3 regions of the Methylobacterium indicum genome follow, and region 3 is predicted to be linked to each of the others. Evidence: predicted binding sites of a transcription regulator. Region 3 holds the regulator's gene; each other region holds the start of a gene.
What was found. The regulator LexA, encoded in region 3, represses DNA repair genes until DNA is damaged. The targets are predictions, from matches to a motif close to TGTTCNNNNTGTGTTCNG.
Positions count from the first base shown of each region.

Region 1: recA (recombinase RecA) is a predicted target of LexA. The motif match lies at 3,727-3,744, and genes of this name have one in related genera.
Region 2: miv_RS05390 (trna delta -isopentenylpyrophosphate transferase) is a predicted target of LexA. The motif match lies at 3,250-3,267, and genes of this name have one in related genera.

Region 1 covers NZ_AP024145.1:21,091-28,255, reverse strand. The annotation lists gene flhB (flagellar biosynthesis protein FlhB) at 1-143, shown strand, start outside; gene cckA (cell cycle histidine kinase CckA) at 300-2,897, shown strand; gene miv_RS00115 (hypothetical protein) at 2,971-3,213, shown strand; gene miv_RS00110 (PIN domain-containing protein) at 3,261-3,680, shown strand; gene recA (recombinase RecA) at 3,803-4,894, shown strand; gene miv_RS00100 (MAPEG family protein) at 5,267-5,680, opposite strand; gene alaS (alanine--tRNA ligase) at 5,884-7,165, shown strand, end outside.
Region 2 covers NZ_AP024145.1:1,185,617-1,192,781, forward strand. The annotation lists gene miv_RS05375 (electron transfer flavoprotein subunit beta/FixA family protein) at 1-390, shown strand, start outside; gene miv_RS05380 (electron transfer flavoprotein subunit alpha/FixB family protein) at 434-1,384, shown strand; gene miv_RS05385 (3-hydroxybutyryl-CoA dehydrogenase) at 1,522-2,403, shown strand; gene miv_RS05390 (trna delta -isopentenylpyrophosphate transferase) at 2,459-3,199, opposite strand; gene miv_RS05395 (hypothetical protein) at 3,543-4,223, shown strand; gene miv_RS05400 (glyoxalase superfamily protein) at 4,416-5,168, shown strand; gene miv_RS05405 (hypothetical protein) at 5,193-6,194, opposite strand; gene miv_RS05410 (AAA family ATPase) at 6,191-7,165, opposite strand, start outside.
Region 3 covers NZ_AP024145.1:1,427,927-1,435,091, reverse strand. The annotation lists gene miv_RS06625 (PAS domain-containing protein) at 1-1,023, shown strand, start outside; gene uvrB (excinuclease ABC subunit UvrB) at 1,068-3,866, shown strand; gene lexA (transcriptional repressor LexA) at 4,088-4,840, shown strand; gene miv_RS06610 (NCS2 family permease) at 5,055-6,410, opposite strand; gene miv_RS06605 (molybdopterin-dependent oxidoreductase) at 6,401-7,165, opposite strand, start outside.

The sequences.
Region 1 (7,165 bases), 1.4 Mb from region 3:
ACGGCGTGCCGGTCGTCGAGAACCCGCCGCTGGCGCGCGCGCTCCACGCCACCGTCGAGATCGACGCCCCGGTGCCGCCCGAGCATTACCGCGCGGTGGCCGAGGTGATCGGCTACGTGATGCGCCTGCGCCGGCGCCACTGAGTCGTCGCAATCGGCGCCCGGAACGAACCGGGTTCATTCCACGGAAACGCCGCGCCTGCTAGGGAACGGCCGAGAGACCGGTCCGCCCGCCCGCGGACCGCGCGAAGGATCGGGGTCCGGCCGCGGGCGCGGGCCCCCGGGGAGTGTCGAGGCGACATGCCGGAGTTGAGCCCATCCGCGGCGGAGGCCGCCCTCGACCGCTCCGAGCGGCCCGGCCGGGTCAGCCTGCTCCTGCTGCTGGCCGGCCTCCTCGTCGGCGCGGCGGTGGGCCTGAGCTTCGTCGCCAACGAGCAGGCGCAGCCGATCATCCTCGGCCTCCTGGCGCTTCTCGCCATGGCGGGGGTGTTCTGCCTGTTCGCCTTCGCCATCGGGGCGATCCAGCTCACCGGCCAGGGCACCCGCAACGACGTCACCAAGGCGGTGGTCGATGCCGCCCCCGACGGCATGATCGCCGTCGAGGAGGGCGGCCGGCCGATCTACGCCAACGCCGCCTATCTCCAGCTCGCCGGCAGCGACACCTTCACCAACCTGCGCCCCGTCGAGCGGGTCTTCGTCGGCTCGCCCGAGGTCTCGGAGGCGGTCTACCGCCTGGCGCAGGCCGCCCGCGAGGGCCGCTCGCTGTCGGAGGAGATCCGCATGGCGCCGCCGCCCGGCGGCGCGGCGGAGCGGGACTTCGCGTGGTTCCGCATCGGCGTGCGCCCGCTGCCCCTGCCGCGCCGCCCGGTCTCCCTGTGGAGCGTCGCCGACATCACCCACGAGCGCGAGCGCCAGGAGAACGTCTTCCAGGAGCTCCAGCACGCGATCGACTACCTCGACCACGCGCCCGCGGGCTTCATGGCGGTCGATCCCAAGGGCTCGGTCGTCTACATGAACGCGACGCTCGCGGCCTGGCTCGGCCACGACCTCGCCCAGGTCGGCTCCGGCGGATTGCGCCTGTCCGAGATCCTGCCCGACGACCTCGGGCCGGTGCTGATCGGCGGCAAGGGCGAACCCGGCGAGGTCCGCACCGACCGGTTCGACCTCGACCTGCGCCGGCGCAACGGCCACCCGCTCTCGGCCCGGCTCTACCACCGGGTCGCCTACGGCCAGGACGGGCGGCCGGGCGATTCGCGCACCCTCGTCCTCAACCGCTCCGCCGGCGAGGAGAGCAGCGACGATCCCGGCCAGGCGGCCGAATTGCGCTTCGACCGCTTCTTCAACACCAGCCCGGTCGCGGTGGCGACGCTGGCGGCGGATGGGCGGCTCGTCCGCGCCAACGCCTCCTTCGCCCGGCTGTTCGGCACCCTGCCGCGCACCGGTGACGGCAGCGAGGCCGGTCCCCCGGTGCGCGACTTCGTGGTCGAGCGCGACCGGTCCATCGTCGACGCCGCGGCCCGGGCGGCCGCGGAGGGCCGGGGCGACGTGCCCCCGGTCGAGATCGGGGTCTCGGCGCCGGTCAACCGCTCGGCCCGGATCTGGCTCAGCCCCGCCGGCACGGCCGGCGGCGCGGAGGGCGCGGTGATCCTCTACGCGCTCGACACCACGGCCCAGCACCAGCTCCAGCAGCAGGTCAACCAGGCCCAGAAGATGGAGATGGTCGGCCAGCTCGCCGGCGGCATCGCGCACGACTTCAACAACGTGCTGCAGGCGATCATCGGCTACTCGGACCTGCTGCTGGCAAGCCACCGGCCGGCCGATCCGGCCTTCCAGGACATCATGCAGATCAAGCAGAACGCCAACCGGGCCGCGAGCCTGGTGCGGCAGCTGCTGGCCTTCTCGCGGCGCCAGACCCTGCGGCCGGAGGTGATCCATCTCGGCGAGGCGCTCTCCGACCTCACCCTGCTCCTCAAGCGCCTGCTCGGCGAGCGGGTCGAGCTCGATCTCAAGCACGGCCGCGACCTCTGGCCGGTCAAGGCCGACGTCAACCAGTTCGAGCAGGTGATCGTGAACCTCGCGGTCAACGCCCGCGACGCGATGCCGGAGGGCGGGCGTCTGCTGATCCGCACCGCCAACATGGCCGCGGAAGCCGTCGGTGCCTTGCGCCTCAACGGCCTGCCGGGCGCCGACCACGTCCTCATCGAGGTCAGCGACACCGGCACCGGCATGACCCCGGAGGTGATGGAAAAAATCTTCGAGCCGTTCTTCACCACCAAGGAGGTCAACAAGGGCACGGGCCTGGGTCTCTCGACGGTGTTCGGCATCGTCAAGCAGTCCGGCGGCTACATCGACGTGCGCTCGACCATCGGCCAGGGCACGGTCTTCGCCATCTATCTGCCCCGCCACGTCCCCGTTCCGGAGGCGGAGGCCCCCGAGGTCTCGGCGGACCTGCCCGCACCCGCCGCCGGCGGCGCCCCGGCTCCGGCATCCGCCGCGGAGGCCCAGAAGCCGCCGGCCCGCGACCTCACTGGCCACGGCACGATCCTGCTGGTCGAGGACGAGGACCCGGTCCGCGCGGTCAATGCCCGGGCGCTCACCGCCCGCGGCTACACCGTGCTCGAGGCGGCCTCGGGCCTCGAGGCCCTGCAGATCATGGAGGAGCGCGACGTGCCGGTCGACCTCGTCGTCTCCGACGTGGTGATGCCCGAGATGGACGGCCCGACCCTGCTGCGCGAATTGCGCAAGGGCCACCCCTCGCTCAAGGTGATCTTCGTCTCCGGCTACGCCGAGGACGCCTTCCGCAAGAACCTGCCCGACGGCGAGGAGTTCAACTTCCTGCCCAAGCCGTTCAGCCTGAAGCAGCTCGTCGAGACGGTGAAGACCACGATGGCGGGGTGAGGGCGCCCGGATCGCCGTGCTCGTGGCCGCCGCCTGCGGGACTTACATCCATGTATGTAACCAGGGGGTGGCCATGAAGACCGCGATCAGCATGCGCGAACTCCAGAAGATGTCGGCCGGCGCGATCCAGGCGCTGCCGCATGCGATGCCGATCAAGAACGGCACCGCGACCGTCGGCATTCTGTTGCCGATCCACCAGGCATCTCCGGAGTATATGCGCAAGGTGATAGCCGATATTCGGGCGGATGCGGAAAAGTATACTCCCGAAGAGAACGCTGCCATTGATCGGCTGCTGGCCGAGCGCGGCGCCGAGTGACGGAGAGGTCTGCCGACGCGGATCTTCCTCTGCGACGGCCTTCCAGCATGCTGGTCGTCGATACCAACATCGTCTTGAGTGCCGCCTTGGGGCGCCGCTCCGTGTCGGTCTTCGACGCACTTGCCGATCGACGGCTCGTAGCGACTTCCGCCCGCGTTGCGGAGGAGGTCCAGCGGGTCCTGCTGAGTGTTCCGGATCTCCCGGCGGGAGCACCTGTGCGCGCGGGTGTGATTCTCGCCGGGATCGATGTCATTGATGCCTCGTACTACTCCGACCGAATCGACAGCGCGGCCCGCGTCCTCTCCGACGCCGTCGCCTCCCGCAACGGCTCGACGTCGGACGCGCATGTCCTCGCCTGCGCCTGGCTGCTGGACGCCGACATCTGGAGCCACGACCGCGACTTCGCCGGGACCGGCTGGCCGTCCTCGTCGAACGCCAACCTGCTCCGGGCCCTCGACGGCGCCTGATCCCCCAAAAATGCCTCGATGAATGCCCCTCCCGCCCTTGCCGGAAGAGAACAAAACAGGTACATAAATCCCAGCCGCGCGATTGAGACTTGTCGCCCCTCCTGCCATAAGGACCCGCCGAGATGGCTCAGCCCCAGATGCGACTGGTGGAAAACCCGACCATGGACAAAGACAAGTCGAAGGCGATCGACGCCGCCCTCGCCCAGATCGAGCGCGCCTTCGGCAAGGGCTCGATCATGCGGCTCGGCAAGGGCGACAAGGTGCAGGAGGTCGAGGTCGTCTCGACCGGCTCGCTCGGCCTCGACATCGCGCTCGGCGTCGGCGGCCTGCCGCGCGGCCGCGTGATCGAGATCTACGGGCCGGAATCCTCCGGCAAGACCACCCTCGCGCTCCACACCATCGCCGAGGCCCAGAAGAAGGGCGGCGTCTGCGCCTTCGTGGATGCCGAGCACGCCCTCGATCCGGTCTATGCCCGCAAGCTCGGCGTCAACCTCGACGACCTCCTGATCTCCCAGCCCGATACCGGCGAGCAGGCCCTCGAGATCACCGACACCCTGGTGCGCTCCGGCGCCATCGACATCCTGGTGGTCGATTCGGTGGCGGCGCTGACCCCGCGGGCCGAGATCGAGGGCGAGATGGGCGACCAGCAGCCGGGCCTCCAGGCCCGCCTGATGAGCCAGGCCCTGCGCAAGCTCACCGGCTCGATCTCGCGCTCGAACTGCATGGTCATCTTCATCAACCAGATCCGGATGAAGATCGGCGTGATGTACGGCAGCCCCGAGACCACGACGGGCGGCAACGCGCTCAAGTTCTACGCCTCGGTCCGCCTCGACATCCGCCGCATCTCGACCCTGAAGGACCGCGACCAGCCGATCGGCAACAGCGTCCGGGTCAAGGTGGTCAAGAACAAGGTGGCGCCGCCGTTCAAGCAGGTCGAGTTCGACATCATGTTCGGCGAGGGCGTGTCGAAGGTCGGCGAGCTGATCGATCTCGGCGTCAAGGCCGGCATCGTCGAGAAGTCGGGCGCCTGGTTCTCCTACGACAGCCAGCGCCTCGGCCAGGGCCGCGAGAACTCGAAGGGCTTCCTGCGCGACAATCCCGACATCGCCAACAAGATCGAGGCCTCGATCCGGCAGAATTCGGGCCTCGTCGCCGACAAGATCCTCGAGAACGCGACGCCGACGGCCGACGACCTCGACGAGGGGTCGGCCTGATCCGACGGGTCGGTTCTAGGGACATCAAGGGGCCGCCGCGCGACGAGCGCGGCGGCTCTTCTTGTTGGCGGGCTGTCCGGGGAGGGGAGTGGCGCGGGCATGTTCCCTCCCCCCTCTGCGGGGGAGGGTGCCCGGCTGCGAGTGCGAAGCACTCGTGCGCCGGGCGGGAGAGGGGACGCCGCTTCCGGAGAGGTCGCGATCGTGATGAAGGGCGACCCCTGGAGCATCGTCGCGCTGCCCCTCTCCCGGCCCCTGCTGACGCAGGGACCACCCTCCCCCGCAGAGGGGGGAGGGTTGACCCGCGCCTATTCCTTTCCCCGCTCGCGGGGGGAGAGACCCGTGCCGTTTCTGATCCTCGGAGGGACCCGCTGGCTATGGCGCCCCCGGCCCCGCCCAGCCGAACAGCCCGGCAAACACGAAGGCGATGCCGACGATCGCCACGCCCCAGACCAGGGTGCGGATCCACGGGATGCCGAAACCGTAGATCGGCAGGTAGAGGAGCCGGGCCCAGAAGTAGAGCTGTGCCCCCCACGCCACCGCGCCGCCCTGACGGCCCGAGACGGCGGCCGCCAGCACCAGGGCGGCGAAGAGCGGGAAGGTCTCGAAGAAGTTGGCCGAGGCCCGCTTCAGCCGGGCGGCGGCCCCGGTGACCTCGCCCTCGCTCTCGCGGTTGCCCGCCGCCCAGGCCAGGCTGCCGCGCTGGGCCAGGCCCGCGGTCGAGGCGGCCATGATGTGCGCGAAGCCGAGGGCGGCCGAGAGGGCGAGGAGACGGATTTCGTCGGTCATCGAAGCACAAGTCCCGGAACGAGGAATCTGCCGGCGGGCCGGCGGCCGCGCTTGCTTCCGACGCACATAGCGGCGGCGCTCCGCCTCGACACGGGGGGAGCGCGTGACTAAAGACACGCGGATGCATCCGCGGGCCGCCCGCCGGTGCGCCCCGTTTTCACGCCCGCCCGCCCGGCCCGCCTTCCGCAGAGACGATTCTTCCCATGAGTGGCGTCAACGAGATCCGGTCCACCTTCCTGGACTACTTCGCCAAGCACGGTCACGAGGTGGTGCCGTCCTCGCCGCTGGTGCCGCGCAACGACCCGACGTTGATGTTCACCAACGCCGGCATGGTGCAGTTCAAGAACGTCTTCACCGGCGTCGAGAAGCGGCCCTACCAGCGCGCCACCACCGCCCAAAAATGCGTGCGCGCCGGCGGCAAGCACAACGACCTCGACAACGTCGGGTACACGGCGCGCCACCACACCTTCTTCGAGATGTTGGGCAACTTCTCGTTCGGCGACTATTTCAAGCCGCTGGCGATCGAGCTGGCCTGGAACCTCGTCACCAAGGAATTCGGGCTCTCGCCCGAGAAGCTGCTCGTCACGGTCTACGCCGACGACGACGACGCCGCCGCCCTGTGGCGCAAGATCGCCGGCTTCTCCGACGACCGCATCATCCGCATCCCGACCTCCGACAATTTCTGGCAGATGGGCGATACCGGCCCGTGCGGCCCGTGCTCGGAGATCTTCATCGATCAGGGTCCGGAACTCTGGGGCGGTCCGCCCGGCAGCCCGGAGGAGGACGGCGACCGCTTCCTCGAATTCTGGAACCTCGTGTTCATGCAGTACGAGCAGATCGAGCCGGGCAACCGGGTCGGCCTGCCGCGTCCCTCGATCGATACCGGCATGGGCCTCGAGCGCATGGCGGCGATCCTCCAGGGCGTGAAGAGCAACTACGACACCGACCTCTTCCGCAGCCTGATCGACGCCGTGGCGCATCAGGTCGGCCGGGCGCCGGAGGGCAAGCAGACGGCGTCCTACCGGGTGATCGCCGACCACCTGCGCGCCTCGTCCTTCCTCGTCGCCGACGGGGTGCTGCCGAGCAACGAGGGCCGCGGCTACGTGCTGCGCCGGATCATGCGCCGGGCCATGCGCCACGCCCAGCTCCTCGGCTCGCGCGACCCGATGATGTACCGCCTCGTGCCGACGCTGGTGCGCGAGATGGGCCAGGCCTACCCCGAGCTGGTGCGGGCCGAGAGCCTGATCGCCGAGACCCTGCGTCTCGAAGAGACCCGCTTCCGCCGTACCCTGGAGCGCGGCCTCTCGATCCTCGACGCCGAGACCCGCGACCTCTCGGACGGCCAGAGCCTGTCGGGCGAGACCGCCTTCACGCTCTACGACACCTACGGCTTCCCCCTCGATCTGACCCAGGACGCGCTCAAGTCCCGCGGCATCACGGTCGATACGGACGGCTTCACGGCCGCGATGCAGCGCCAGCGCGAAG
Region 2 (7,165 bases), 240 kb from region 3:
GACGACGATTCGAACCAGACCGGCCAGATGCTCGCCGCGCTGCTCGGCTGGCCGCAGGGCACCTTCGCGTTCAAGCTCGAGGTCGCGGACGGCAACCTCGACGTGGTGCGCGAGATCGACGGCGGCCTGCAGACCCTGAACCTGACGCTGCCGGCGATCGTCACCACGGATCTCCGCCTCAACGAGCCGCGCTACGCCTCGCTGCCCAACATCATGAAGGCGAAGAAGAAGCCCCTCGACACCGTGGAGCCGGAGGCGCTCGGCGTCGACGTGAGCCCGCGGCTCAAGGTGCTCAAGACCGTCGAGCCGGGCGGCCGCAAGGCCGGCGTCAAGGTCGCCAGCGCCGCCGAGCTCGTCAACAAGCTGAAGGTCGAGGCCGGCGTCCTCTGACGAGGGCGCATCGGCATCCCTGGAAAGGAAGGAACGACACGCCATGACCACCCTCCTGCTGGTCGAGCATGCCGGCGGCGCCGTGAAGGACGCCAGCACCAAGGCCCTGACGGCCGCCAAGCAGCTCGGCGCCCCGGTCCACGCCCTCGTGGTCGGCGCCGATGCGCAAGGCGCGGCCGAGGCCGCCGCCAAGCTCGACGGGATCGAGAAGGTTCTGGTGGCCGCCGACGCCGCCTTCGACCACCTCCTCGCCGAGCCGACGGCATCGCTCGTCGCCGAGCTCGCTGCCTCCTACGACACCGTGATCGCCGCCGCCTCGACCGAGGGCAAGAACGTGCTGCCGCGCGTCGCCGCCCTCCTCGACGTGGCGCAGGTCTCCGACATCATCAAGGTGGTCGGTCCCGACACCTTCGAGCGGCCGATCTATGCCGGCAACGCGATCCAGACCGTGCAGGCGACCGACGCCAAGCGGGTGATCACGGTGCGCACCGCCGCCTTCCAGGCGACGGCCGAGGGCGGGTCCGCCGCCCCGGTCGAGGCGGTGTCCGCCGCGTCGGCGCCCGCGGCGAAGTCGTCGTTCAAGGGCGAGGAGATCGCCAAGTCCGACCGTCCGGAGCTCGCCGGCGCCCGCATCATCGTGTCGGGCGGCCGCTCGCTCGGCTCGGCCGACAAGTTCAAGGAGCTGATCGAGCCGCTGGCCGACTCGCTCGGCGCCGCGGTCGGCGCCTCCCGCGCGGCGGTCGATGCGGGTTACGCCCCGAACGACTGGCAGGTCGGCCAGACCGGCAAGGTCGTGGCGCCGGACCTCTACGTCGCGGTCGGCATCTCGGGGGCGATCCAGCACCTCGCCGGCATGAAGGACTCGAAGGTCATCGTCGCCATCAACAAGGACGAGGAGGCGCCGATCTTCCAGGTCGCCGATTACGGCCTCGTCGGCGACCTGTTCAGCGTCGTGCCGGACCTGCAGCAGGAAATCGCCAAGGCCAAGGGCTGAGGCAGACCGCCCCTCGCGCACGTAACCCGCGCGAGGGGCGGCATCGAGACCCCTCCGGGCTCCCCTGGAACCCTTCGCATCTGCGAAGGCGCGATGATATGAACGGTCTGGACCGCGTGGCGGGAAGGCAGGGTGTGATGGGCATCGAGATCAAGACGGTCGGGATCATCGGGGCCGGCCAGATGGGCAGCGGCATCGCCCATGTCTGCTCCCTGGCCGGTCTCGACGTGCGGATGAACGACCGCGATCCCGAGCGCCTGAAGAACGGGCTCGCCACCGTCAACGGCAACCTGCAGCGTCAGGTCTCGAAGGGCGCGATCACCGAGAGCCAGCGCCGCGACGCGATCGAGCACATCATCGCGGTCGATTCCTTCGACGATTTCGGCCCCTGCGACCTCGTGATCGAGGCCGCGACCGAGGACGAGACGATCAAGCGCAGCATCTTCAGCGCGCTCTGTCCGTCCCTGCGCCCCGAGACGATGGTGGCGACCAACACCTCGTCGATCTCGATCACGCGCCTTGCCGCCTCGACCGACCGGCCGGAGCGTTTCATCGGCATCCACTTCATGAATCCGGTGCCGGTGATGCAGCTCGTCGAGCTGATCCGCGGCATCGCCACCGAGGACCCGACCTACGAATCGGCCAAGGCCTTCGTGCGGCGCCTCGGCAAGATCGTGACGGTGTCGGAGGATTTTCCGGCCTTCATCGTCAACCGCATCCTGCTGCCGATGATCAACGAGGCGATCTACACCCTCTACGAGGGCGTCGGCTCGGTCGATTCGATCGACACCGCGATGCGGCTCGGCGCCAATCATCCGATGGGACCGCTCCAGCTCGCCGACTTCATCGGCCTCGATACCTGCCTGTCGATCATGCAGGTGCTCTACGAGGGCCTGGCCGATTCGAAATACCGCCCCTGTCCGCTCCTGGTGAAGTACGTCGAGGCCGGCTGGCTCGGCCGCAAGACCAAGCGCGGCTTCTACGATTACCGCGGCGCGGAGCCGGTGCCGACCCGCTGAGGGCGGAGCGCACCGGGCGTCTCTCGCTCCCGCGCCGTCCGCGCGGCCGGGCGGATCACGCCACCGCGGCCTTGCGGGACTTGGCCGTATTGCGGGCCGGCCAGCCGAGAGCGACGAGCCGGGCCTTGGCGTGCTCGCGCACCTCGTCGCGCAGGCCCGGCGCCATCGCCGCCAGTGCGGCCTGGGTCTCGGGCGCCAGCATCAGGTCGGTGACCGCATTGATCGACTGCGCCTCGTCGATGCGCGCCGTCAGGTCGGCCTCGCTCGCACCGCCGCTCATCTCGGCCTGCGGCAGCTCGGCGTCGTTCGCGACCTCCGCCTTGCGGTCCCCCTCCGGCGCAGGCTCGGCCCGGCGCGCCGGGGCGTTGGCGGCCACGAGGTCGGGACGGCTCGCCTTGAACTCGTCGGCCTCGTCCTCGGAATAGAGCAGGCCGTGCAGGCCGGCGAGCTTGAGGATCACCCGGTCCTTCGCCCGCTTCTCCGCCATGGCGAAGACGTAGGCCGCCTGGCGGCCCGAGACGCGGTAATTCACGCCGATCAGCGCCTCGCCGATCGACCATTCGGTGCGGTCGCCGTTCGGGCCCGGCATGTGGCCGGTCACCAGGATCACCGCCTCGTCGCGCTCCGCCCGCACGATCACCGGCGCATCGAAGCGGATGCGGGCCTGCACGGCGATCCGTTCCAGGGCCTTGTGGTAGATCACGGCGGTGCCCTGCACGCGCCAGACGTTGCCGGCCAGCGGCTCGCCGTAGGTGGCGAGGATGTCGGCGATCTGCTTGTCGGTGGTTGCGCTCATCTCGATCGATCTCACCTGCTGACGGCGGGCGCCCGGCGGGCCGGGTCGCGCGTTCCGTATTTGTTCTCTAGCATGCCGCCATCCGGTTCGCGAGGGTTTTCGCGGGTTCGCCGCGAGACGAGATCGCTGCGGCGAGGGATTTTTCGTCGCAGCGTCGCCACTCGATCGTCCCAGCGCCAAGCTGCCGCCGCATCGGCCATCCCATATCGCCCCGACACTTGGGTCACGAGGATTGGGTCGCGTTGCCGAACTGGATCATGTTCGCTAAATGTTCCTATGGAGAGACGCCACCTCGACTGTAGCGGATCGCGTGGCGCGCCCCGCCACCCGCCCGGAGCCCCGCATGAGCACGCCCGCCCTCCTCGATTCCTCGACCCTGCTCGAGCGGCCGGGCCAGCGCCACAGCGCCGTGCGCAGCCCCTCGCCCCGACGCGGCGCTCCCCTCGTCGCCGCGGTGCCGCGCCAGGCCCTGATCGCGGATTTTCTCGCCATCGCGGCCCTCGATCCGGGGGTGGAGCGGCTGAGGGCGGCGCCGGCGCCGATCCGCCTGCCGCTGGGCGACGCGGTGATCGAGCACGCGGCCGATTTCGAGCAGGTCCGCACCGACGAGCCGGGCCTTCTCGTCGACGTGGTGGCGGAGGCCGATCTGAGCCGTCATCCCTTCCGCACCGCCTACGTGGCAGGCGAGCCGGTTGTGGCCGAGGACGGACGGCGCTTCGTCATCGAGAGCGCGGCCTCGCTGCGGGCCGAGCCCCGGATCTCGACGGTGCGGCTGATCATGGCGTGTCGCCGCACCTACGTCTCGGCCGGCGACCGGGTGCGCATCCTGCACCACCTCGACGAATGCGGCACCGGCCGGCTGGTCGACTGCGCCGGGATGGCGATCAACGCCCAGGACGGCGTCGCGGCGGTGCTGGCGCTCGCCGTCGAGGGTCTCGTGGCGGTCGATATCGGCCGGCCGATCCTGCCCGAGACCGCGGTGCGCCGGCGGCCGTTGCCCTACCCGGATCCGTTCGGGTTCTGAGACCGTCTTGACGCTGGGGCCGGTCCACGGTTTGATCCTTCCCAAGGCCGATGCAGCCTGCCGCCTGCGCCCCGTTCGGGGTTCGGTGAATGCATTCCGCGAGGCGCATCCGTCCTTCCCCGTCCGTCGGGCGAACCGGTCAGCAAGGCAGGCACTGATCCCGCTGGTTTGCCCGCGAGCTGGGATGGGATCATGCGCACCTTTCGCGACGCCAAGGCGATGGCCAAGAGCCTTCGCGAGGAACTCGGGCGGCGGGGCACGGCGCTCTCTCATGGCGATTGCCTGGAGATCGTGGCGCGGCTCTTCGGCCTCGACAACTGGAACGTGCTGTCCGCCCGCCTGGCGGCCTCGCCCGAACCGGCAACGGCCGTGCCCCTGGAACGGCCCGCCGGCTGGATCGTCTCCGGCTCGAAGCCGCACCTCTACGAGGCGGGCATCGATCCCGCCACGCCCCATGGCGGCGGTCGCGCGGCGCTGATCCGTTGCCGCTACGCCGAGGACGACCCGATCTACGCGGCGATGGAGAAGGGTTTCGCCACGCTGATGCAGAGCATCGCGGCCGCGCCCTATCGCGGAAAGCGGGTCTGCCTGAGCGCCGAATTGCGGAGCCGCGACGTCGTCGGCGCCGCGACCCTGTGGCTGCGGGCCGACGCCGCGACCGGGCGGAGCGTCGCCTTCGACAACATGGAGGAGCGCTCGGTCGACGGGCCGCTGACGGGCACGCAGGGCTGGACCGGCCGGCGCATCGTGCTCGACGTCCCGGAGACGGCAGAGAGCCTGCATTTCGGGTTCTATCTCCGCGGCAGCGGCGAGGCCTGGGCCGGCGGGTTCGAGCTACGGGAGGCCTCGCCCGAGGACGGGGAGGCCGCCCGCGCCCGCATCAGCCCGGCGCCGGTGAACCTCGATTTCGCCGAGCCCTCGCGGGGAGCGGGCACGGCACGCTGAGGACGAGCGTGAGCGCGCGGGGCGTCAGGTCCCGCGCCGCGCCACCGCCGCCTCGACCAGCGAGCGGATCGCCGCCTGGACCGGCTCCGGCGTCGCGTCGCGCACGAACTTCGCCTCGATCTCCTCGCGAATCAGGGCGCCGTCGTCGCTGCGGGCGAGGTCGGTCGCGGTCTCGGCCTGGAGCAGCGACACGAAGGCGCTCTCGATCCGGCCGATCGCCTCCGGCGACGCGTCGGCGGCGACCTGGCGGCCGGTGAGGTCGAAGACGTCGGCGACGTGCGGCAGGCGCTCCTCGATGAGCGAGAGATCGCCGCCGAGCACGAAGACCGCGGGGATGTGGGCGATCAGGTCGACCGAGCCGCGGGTGATGTTGCCCGGGTTGAACCAGCGCGTTTCCCCGACCTGCATCGGGGCGTGGCGCTTGTGGACGTGGCCGTTGATGGCGAGCGCGCAGCCATGGATCGCCTCCGGCGGCTTTGCGCCCGGATAACCCGCCCCGAAGGCGAGGTCGTGGTGGGTGAGCCAGACGACGGCATCGGCCTGCGGGATCAGCCCGCGCACGTCCGAGGGGATCGCCTGACCGAAGGGCGTCGCACCCAGGCCGAGGCGGCGCCCCGCCACCGCGTAGAGCGCCGCCGGGCCGGATTCGGGGACGGCGTCGAGGACGTCGCTCACCGCCAGCATCGCCAGGCTGTCGCCGTCGGAGAGGCGGGTGTGACGGATGTCGTGGTTGCCGACATTGGCGAGCGGCCGGTGCCGGAAGCCCTTGAGGATCCGGATCAGGCGCGATTTCAGGCTCTCGTCCGGCTCCACGGGCCGCTCGAACAGGTCGCCGAGAAGCACGGGTGCGAGGTCGCGGGCATTGGCCAGCGCGACGCAATGCTCGAGCTTGTTCAGGACCGGCGCCGGCCAGTCGGGATCCTTGCGCCGCCCGGGCCGGCGCGACGCGACGTGGGGATCGCCGATGACGAGGAGGCCGGCGCACGCCACCGGCGCGGCGTCGAGCCGCTCGCGGCCGAGGATCATGCGGCGTCTCCCCTACCGGAGTGGCGGTGGCCGGCAAGCAGCGAGGCGGGGGCGACCGGTGTGCCGCAGGCCGGGCAGCGTCCGCCGGTCGCGGCGAGGACCATCTCCATCTCGGCCTCCGCGACGGCGAGTCCGTCCCGGGCCGCGGCCGCGCGTCCCCGCGCCTCGGCGAGGCGCCGGCCGGTCTCGGCGAGGCGCCGCGCCGTCGTGGCGGCGTCGGGCCGGAGCAGCGGCCGGGGCGCCGCGTCCGGCAGCCCGGCGAGGACCGAGGCGCGGGCCTCGGCTTCCGCGAGGGCGGCGCGCAGGCCTCGCAGCCGCGCGGCATGGAACGTGTTCCGTGCGGTGTCGCGCGGTACCGGCGCCCGGGCCGGCAACCGACCGAGGGCCGCCACCCGGTCGTGCGCCGTCGCGAGATCGTCGGCCGTCACGAGCACCCGGCGGCCGAGGGCGGCGCGGTGGCGCGCCTCGGCCAGCGCGCGGCCGATCTCCGCTCCGGTCTCGGGCGCCGGCAGATCCGCCAGCACCCGGGCCCGGGCGGCGGCCCCGGTGGCGAGACGCTCGGACCGGGCGAGGCGGTCGGCCAGGACCTCGCGCTCGCGCAGGCGCGCTTCCGCGGCGGCGAGCGCATCGGCCCGCGCCCGGAGCCCACCCAGGGTCTCGGCCAGGGCGTCGAGGTCGTCGAGGGGCCCGAGCGCCTCGCGCAGGCGGGCGATCTCACGCTCGCCCTCGCGGATGGTGCGCTGGTCCTCCGTCACCCGCTCGCGCTGCAAAGCCTGCATGTCGCGCACGAGCCCGGCCTCGCGGCCAATCGACAGCACGGCCGAGCGCCGGGCCGGCTTCTCGCCGAGCAGGAAGACCGGGAATTTCTGGTGCGCCACGTGGACGTCGAGATCCTCGACCCGGGTGATGCCGAACAGCCGCTCGACCCAGGGCGGCACGTCGCGGCCGCCGGTCTCCAGGGTGGTGCCGTT
Region 3 (7,165 bases):
ATCCTGACCTTCCCGGATGGCGACGCCCTCCGGCTGCTCGAGGCGCATGGCCTGACCGGGACCTGGGCCTGGAATTTCGTCACCGACGAGTACGCCTGGTCACCGGGGCTGTTCCGCCTGCTCGGCCTCGCCCCGGGTGCGGTGCGACCGGGCTATCACCGGTTCATGAGCTTCGTGCATCCGGACGACCGAGCCCAGCTCGAGACCGGCACCCAGATGATGCGCGAGGGGGTCTTCACCGGTTCCACCTTCCGGGTGATCCGGGCGGACGGGGCGGTCCGGCTCCTGACCGGCCGCAGCACGATCTACGTCACGCCCGAGGGGCGACCCCGCGCGGGGGCTGGCGTGGTGCTGGACATGACCGAGCCCGAGTTCCTGGCGGCGTCGCATCGCGAGAACCAGCGGCGGCGGCGCGCGCTGTTCGCCCAGACGCAGACGTGGATCCATACTCTGCCGAATGCGCCGCATGCGAGCCCGGTTCGCGTCGCCTCCTGGGAGATCATGAGCCTGACCGGCGTCACCCAGCAGGCGTTCCAGGAAAACTGGACACTGATCTTCGCGCCCGAGGAGCGTGCCAGGGCCGACCACGAGATCAGCGCGCGGTTCGCCGCGGGGCGTCCCTTCGCGGTCGAGCAGACCCTGGCCCTCGCGCGTGGCGATCGCGGCCTGTTCCGCAGCGTTGCGGTCCCGGTCCGCGGCGATGACGGGCGGATCGAGACCTGGGCCACCTTGAACGGCCGGGTCGACGGGCCCCGGCCGGTGCCGTCCGGAATCGTGCGGCAAGGCCTGGAACAGGCGGTGCAGGCCGCGCATCTGCGCGCCGCCCGGGGCCTCGTCGGCTGGTCGATGGCCGATCTCGCCGGGGCGAGCGGCCTGTCCCTCTCCACCGTCCGGCGCCTGGAGGAGGGCGGCGAAGGGCCGGCCTCCCGCAGCCGCCACGCCGCGGTCGCCGCCCTGCGCCGGGCCGGCATCGGCTTCGTGGTCATCGACGGGGATACTCTGGCGGTCGTCAAGGTGCGGTGATCCGGGCTCTTTCCGGGCCCGGCACGGCTTGCCATATCTGCCGCATGCCCGCCCCGAAGAAGCTCCGCCCGTCGACCGGCAAGGCCTCGAAGCCCGAGCTGAAGCCGCTGGACCCTTTCCTCGCCGAGTTGCTGAACCCGGCGCTGAACCGCGACCGCCTGCCCGTCGTCGAGCCGCCCCCGCCCGAGCCGCCCAAGCGGGGCCGCCCGCGCAAGGATGCCGCGGCGGCGAAGCCAGCGCCCGGCCCGGTCTCGGAAGCGAAACCCGCGCGTCGCACGAAGCGGGCCGAAACGTCGGCTCCCGACGGCTTCGGCGAGGCGCCGCAGGCCGCCTTCGCGCACGGCACGGCGGCGGATGTCGATCCCAGGCTCGCCCAGGCCCTCGGCCTGCGCGAGCCCGAGGCCGCCGGCGGCCTCGATCCGTCCGAGGCGGTGGAGGAGCGCGGGTCGCTGGCCGCCGAGGGCGTCTCGGCCACGGTCGACGCGCTGACCAAACTCCTCACCGAGGGCAACCCGCTGTTCAAGAACGGCGAATTGTGGCGTCCGCACCGGCCCGAGCGGCCGCAGAAATCCGAGGGCGGCGTCCCGTTCCGGCTGAATTCCGAGTTCACCCCGGCCGGCGACCAGCCCCGCGCCATCGCCGAGCTGGTGGCCGGCATCCAGGGGCAGGAGCGCGATCAGGTGCTCCTCGGCGTGACGGGCTCGGGAAAAACCTTCACGATGGCCAAGGTCATCGAGGAGACCCAGCGCCCGGCCCTGATCCTCGCCCCGAACAAGACTCTGGCGGCGCAGCTCTACGGCGAGTTCAAGAGCTTCTTTCCCGACAACGCAGTCGAATATTTCGTTTCCTACTACGATTATTACCAGCCCGAGGCCTACGTCGCGCGCTCCGACACCTTCATCGAGAAGGAATCCTCGATCAACGAGCAGATCGACCGGATGCGCCACTCGGCCACCCGGGCGCTCCTGGAGCGCGACGACGTCATCATCGTCGCCTCGGTGTCGTGCATCTACGGTATCGGCTCGGTCGAGACCTATACGGCGATGTCGTTCACGGTCTCGCTCGGCGAGAAGATCGAGCAGCGCCAGCTCGTCGCCGATCTGGTGGCTCTGCAGTACAAGCGCATCCAGTCCGATTTCGCCCGCGGCACCTTCCGGGTCCGCGGCGACGTGATCGAGCTGTGGCCGGCCCACCTGGAGGATCGCGGCTGGCGCATCGGGCTGTTCGGCGACGAGATCGAGGCGATCTCCGAGTTCGACCCGCTGACCGGCAAGACCCTCAACACGCTGAAATTCGTCAAGGTCTACGCCAACAGCCACTACGTGACGCCGCGCCCGACCCTCCAGCAGGCGGTGAAGGGCATCAAGGACGAGCTGAAGTGGCGGGTCGAGGAGCTGACCCGGATGGGCCGGCTGATCGAGGCCCAGCGCCTGGAGCAGCGCTGCACCTTCGATCTCGAGATGATCGAGGCAACGGGGGCCTGCAACGGCATCGAGAACTATTCGCGCTACCTCACCGGCCGCAAGCCCGGCGAGCCGCCGCCGACCCTGTTCGAGTACCTGCCCGACAACGCGCTGGTCTTCACCGACGAGAGCCACGTCACGGTCTCGCAGATCGGCGGCATGTACCGGGGCGACTTCCGCCGCAAGGCGACGCTCGCCGAATACGGCTTCCGGCTGCCCTCCTGCCTCGACAACCGCCCCCTGCGGTTCGAGGAATGGGACGCGATGCGCCCGCAATCGATCCACGTCTCGGCGACGCCGGCGAAGTGGGAGCTGGAACAGACCGGCGGCGTCTTCGCCGAGCAGGTCATCCGCCCGACCGGCCTCGTCGATCCGGTGATCGAGGTGCGCCCGGCCCGCTCGCAGGTCGACGACCTGCTCGGCGAGGTGAAGGAGGTGGCCGCCGCCGGCTACCGCACCCTCGTGACCACGCTCACCAAGCGCATGGCCGAGGACCTGACCGAGTACCTGCACGAGAACGGCGTGCGGGTGCGCTACATGCACTCCGACATCGACACGCTGGAGCGGATCGAGATCATCCGCGACCTGCGGCTCGGCGCCTTCGACGTGCTCATCGGCATCAACCTCCTGCGCGAGGGCCTCGACATCCCGGAATGCGCCCTCGTCGGCATCCTCGACGCCGACAAGGAGGGCTTTCTGCGCTCCGAGACCTCGCTGATCCAGACCATCGGCCGCGCCGCCCGCAACGCCGACGCCCGCTGCATCCTCTATGCCGACCACATCACCGGCTCGATGGAGCGGGCGATGGCCGAGACCGAGCGCCGGCGCAAGAAGCAGCTCGCCTATAACGAGGAGCACGGCATCACGCCCCAGAGCGTGAAGCGCAACATCTCCGACATCCTGGAGAGCGTCTACGAGCGCGACCACGTCCAGGTCGATACGGGGCTCGCCAAATCCGCCGTCACGGTGGGCCACAACCTCAAGGCCGTGATGGCCGATCTCGAGAAAAGGATGCGGACGGCGGCCGCCGATCTCGACTTCGAGGAGGCGGCGCGCCTGCGCGACGAGCTCAAGCGGCTCCAGGCGACCGAGCTCGCCATCGCCGACGATCCGATGGCCGAGCAGGCCGACGTCGAGCGCGAGGCCGGCCGCTTCGGCGCCAAGCGCAAGCGGCGCGGCGCGGAGCCCTTGGGCTACGGCCCGGGCGGCAAGGGCACCTCGGACGAGGGCACCCGCATCCGCCAGCCCGACCTCGACGACATGGGCCCGGGCACCGACCGCGAGGTGCCGTTCTCCTATGCCGAGCGCCCGACCGGCCGCTCGACGCAAGGCTTCCCGGGCCAGAAGCCGAAATACAAGGGGCGCAAGGGCCGGGGCTGAGGCCCATGCAAGAGGCCGGTGCGGTGGACAGTCCCCGCGCCGGTCGGACCCCGCGCGGGGCACGGCTCATCGTCCGTTCGACCCGCGATATCCCCGTCTATCACCCCGGTTGCTGCGGCCGCGCGCCGCTTTCTCGAAGCCGCTTGCGGAACACTTGCGGAACGCTTACCATGTTCGCGATTTGTTTCCGGAGCGCGGCAGCGCGGGGATGAGAGTGTCACATGCTCACGCGTAAGCAGTTGGACCTGCTCCGCTTCATTCAGCAGAGAATGCGCGAGACGGGAGTCCCGCCGTCCTTCGACGAGATGAAGGACGCCCTCGACCTCAAGTCGAAATCGGGCATCCACCGCCTGATCACCGCCCTGGAGGAGCGCGGCTTCCTGCGCCGCCTGCCGAACCGGGCCCGGGCGATCGAGGTGATCCGCATTCCCGACACGGTGACGGGGCCGGCGACGGCGACGGCGACGGCGCCCGCGGCCGGGGCCGAGGTGGTGCGGTTCAACCCGAGCGTCGTCGAGGGTGGGCGCGCCCACGAGCCGAAGCGGCCCGCCGGCATTCCCGCCATGGCGACCGCCTCGGACGAGAACGGTCACTCGGTCAGCGTGCCGGTGATGGGCCGGATCGCCGCCGGTACGCCGATCTCGGCGATCCAGAGCCAGAGCCGCACGGTGGCGATGTCGCCGGACTTTTTGGCCAGCGGCGAACACTACGCCCTGGAGGTGCGCGGCGACTCGATGATCGAGGCCGGCATCCTCGACGGCGACCTCGTGGTGATCCGCCGCCAGGAGACCGCCAATACCGGCGACATCATCGTCGCGCTGATCGACGACGAGGAGGCGACCCTGAAGCGCCTGCGCCGCCGCGGCTCGTCGATCGCGCTGGAAGCCGCCAACCCGGCCTACGAGACCCGGGTGCTCGGGCCGGACCGGGTGCGGATCCAGGGCCGGCTGGTGAGTTTGGTCCGGAAGTACTGAGAGGTCTTCCAGTCAGGCGCTGAAACCCTCCCCCCTCTGCGGGGGAGGGTGGACCCTGCGTCATTAGGGGCCGGGAGAGGGGCAGCGCGACGCTGATCCAGGGAGTGCCCGTCAGAACGGTTCAGTCTTTTCCGGAGGCGGCGTCCCCTCTCCCGCCCCGCTTCGCGGGGCACCCTCCCCCGCAGAGGGGGGAGGGTTGGAGCGGTAGCGCCCGTCAATGCGCGCTCCCCGTCGCCACGAACTTGAACAGGAACACCGCCGCGATCACCCACACCACCGGCTTCACCTCCCGGAACCGCCCGGTGAGCAGCTTGATCACCGCGTAGGTGATGAAGCCGAAGGCGACGCCGTTGGCGATCGAGTAGGTGAAGGGCATCAGAAGTGCCGTCACGCAGGCCGGCAGCACCTCGGTCAGGTCGTCCCAGTCGAGATCGACCAATTCGTGCAGCATCAGGCAGGCGACGTAGAACAGGGCCGGGGCCGTGGCATAGGCCGGGACCGAGCCGGCGAGCGGCGCGAAGAACAGGCAGGCCAGGAACAGGACCGCCACCGTTGCGGCGGTGAGCCCGGTGCGGCCGCCCTCCTCGACGCCGGACGCGCTCTCCAGATACGCCGTGGTGCTCGACGTGCCGAGCAGCGAGCCGACGAAGATCGAGGACGAATCCGCCATCAGCGCCTTGTCGAGGCGCTCCATCTTGCCTTGGGTAAGCAGTCCCGCCCGGTTGGCGACGCCCATCAGCGTGCCGGTGGCGTCGAACAATTCGACGAGGAAGAACACCAGGATCACGTTGAGCAGGCCGCCCGACAGGGCACCCTTGATGTCGAGGGCGAACAGCGTCGGGGCGATCGAGGGCGGCAGCGAGGCGACGCCCTGGAAAGTGTTGTCGGCGACGATGAAGCTCAACGCCGTGACGGTGAGGATGCCGGCGAGCAGCGCGCCGCGGATCTTGCGCACCGAGAGCACCGCGACGATCAGGAAGCCCAGCACTGCCAGCACCGCGCTCGGCTTGTGCAGGTCGCCGAGCGTCACGAAGGTCGCCGGGCTCGCCGCCACCACGCCGGCGCTCTTCAGCGCGATGATCGCGAGAAACAGCCCGATGCCGACCGTGATGGCGATGCGCATCGATCGCGGGATGCCGTCGACGATGATCCGGCGTAGCCCCGTCAGCGTGACGGCCATGAAGCACAGGCCGGAGATGAACACCGCGCCGAGCGCCGCCTGCCAGGTGTAGCCCATCTGGAGCACCACCACGTAGGCGAAGTAGGCGTTGAGCCCCATGCCGGGCGCGAGCGCGATCGGGTAGTTGGCGTAGAACGCCATCACCAGCGAGCCGATCGCCGCGACGAGGCAGGTCGCGACGAACACCGCCCCCTTCGGCATCCCGGCATCGCCCAGGATGTTGGGGTTGACGAAGACGATGTAGGCCATCGTCAGGAAGGTGGTGAGCCCGGCGAGCAGCTCGGTGCGTATGGTGGTGCCGTGGGCCGAGAGCGCGAAGGTGCGCTCCAGGAACCCGCCTCCGGAGGAACCGGTCGGCCGGGTCAGGCCGTCGTCGCGCTTCAGGTCCATCGCTCCTCCTCGCCGCTCTGGGTCGTGGTGCTGATCTGTCGGAAGATCCGGTCGGGCGCGAACGGCGTCGCGGTCAGCCGCGCGCCGGTCGCGTCCCGGATGGCGTTGGCGAGCGCCGCCGCCACGGGGTTGAACGGGCTCTCGCTCATCGACTTGGCGCCGAGCGGCCCGACCGCGTCATGGGTGTCGGCGAAGATCACCTCGGTGCGCGGCACGTCGGCGAGGGCCGGGATGTGATAGGTGCGGAAGGTCGGGGTCGCGACCCGGCCCCCGGCGTCGATCGCCAGGTCCTCGTAGAGCGCCGCGCCCAGCGCCTGGGCGACGCCGCCCTCGATCTGGCCGCGGCACTGGACCGGGTTCATCACCCGGCCGGCATCGGCGGCGTGGACGCTTCGCAGAATCCGCACCTCGCCGGTCTCCGGCCGCACCGCGACCTGGAAGCCCTGGACGTTGAACGCCACCGAGCGCGGGCTGCCGTCGGCGTGCCCCGCCGCCTCCGCGGGGCCGAGATCGGCGAGCCTCACCCGGGCGTCTCCCGCGCTCACGCCGTCGCCGTCGAGCCGGCAGGCGGCGGGATCGACGCCGAGCCGGGCGGCGGCGCGCCTCCGCAGCAGCGCGGCCAGGCTGTCGGCGGCGCGCCACGTCGCCTGGCCGGCGACCACGATGCCGGTGCTGCCATAGGCGCCGGTATCATGCCCGACCGCGTCGGTGTCGCCCTGGCGCAGGACGATGCGGTCCGGCGTGGTGGCGAGAAC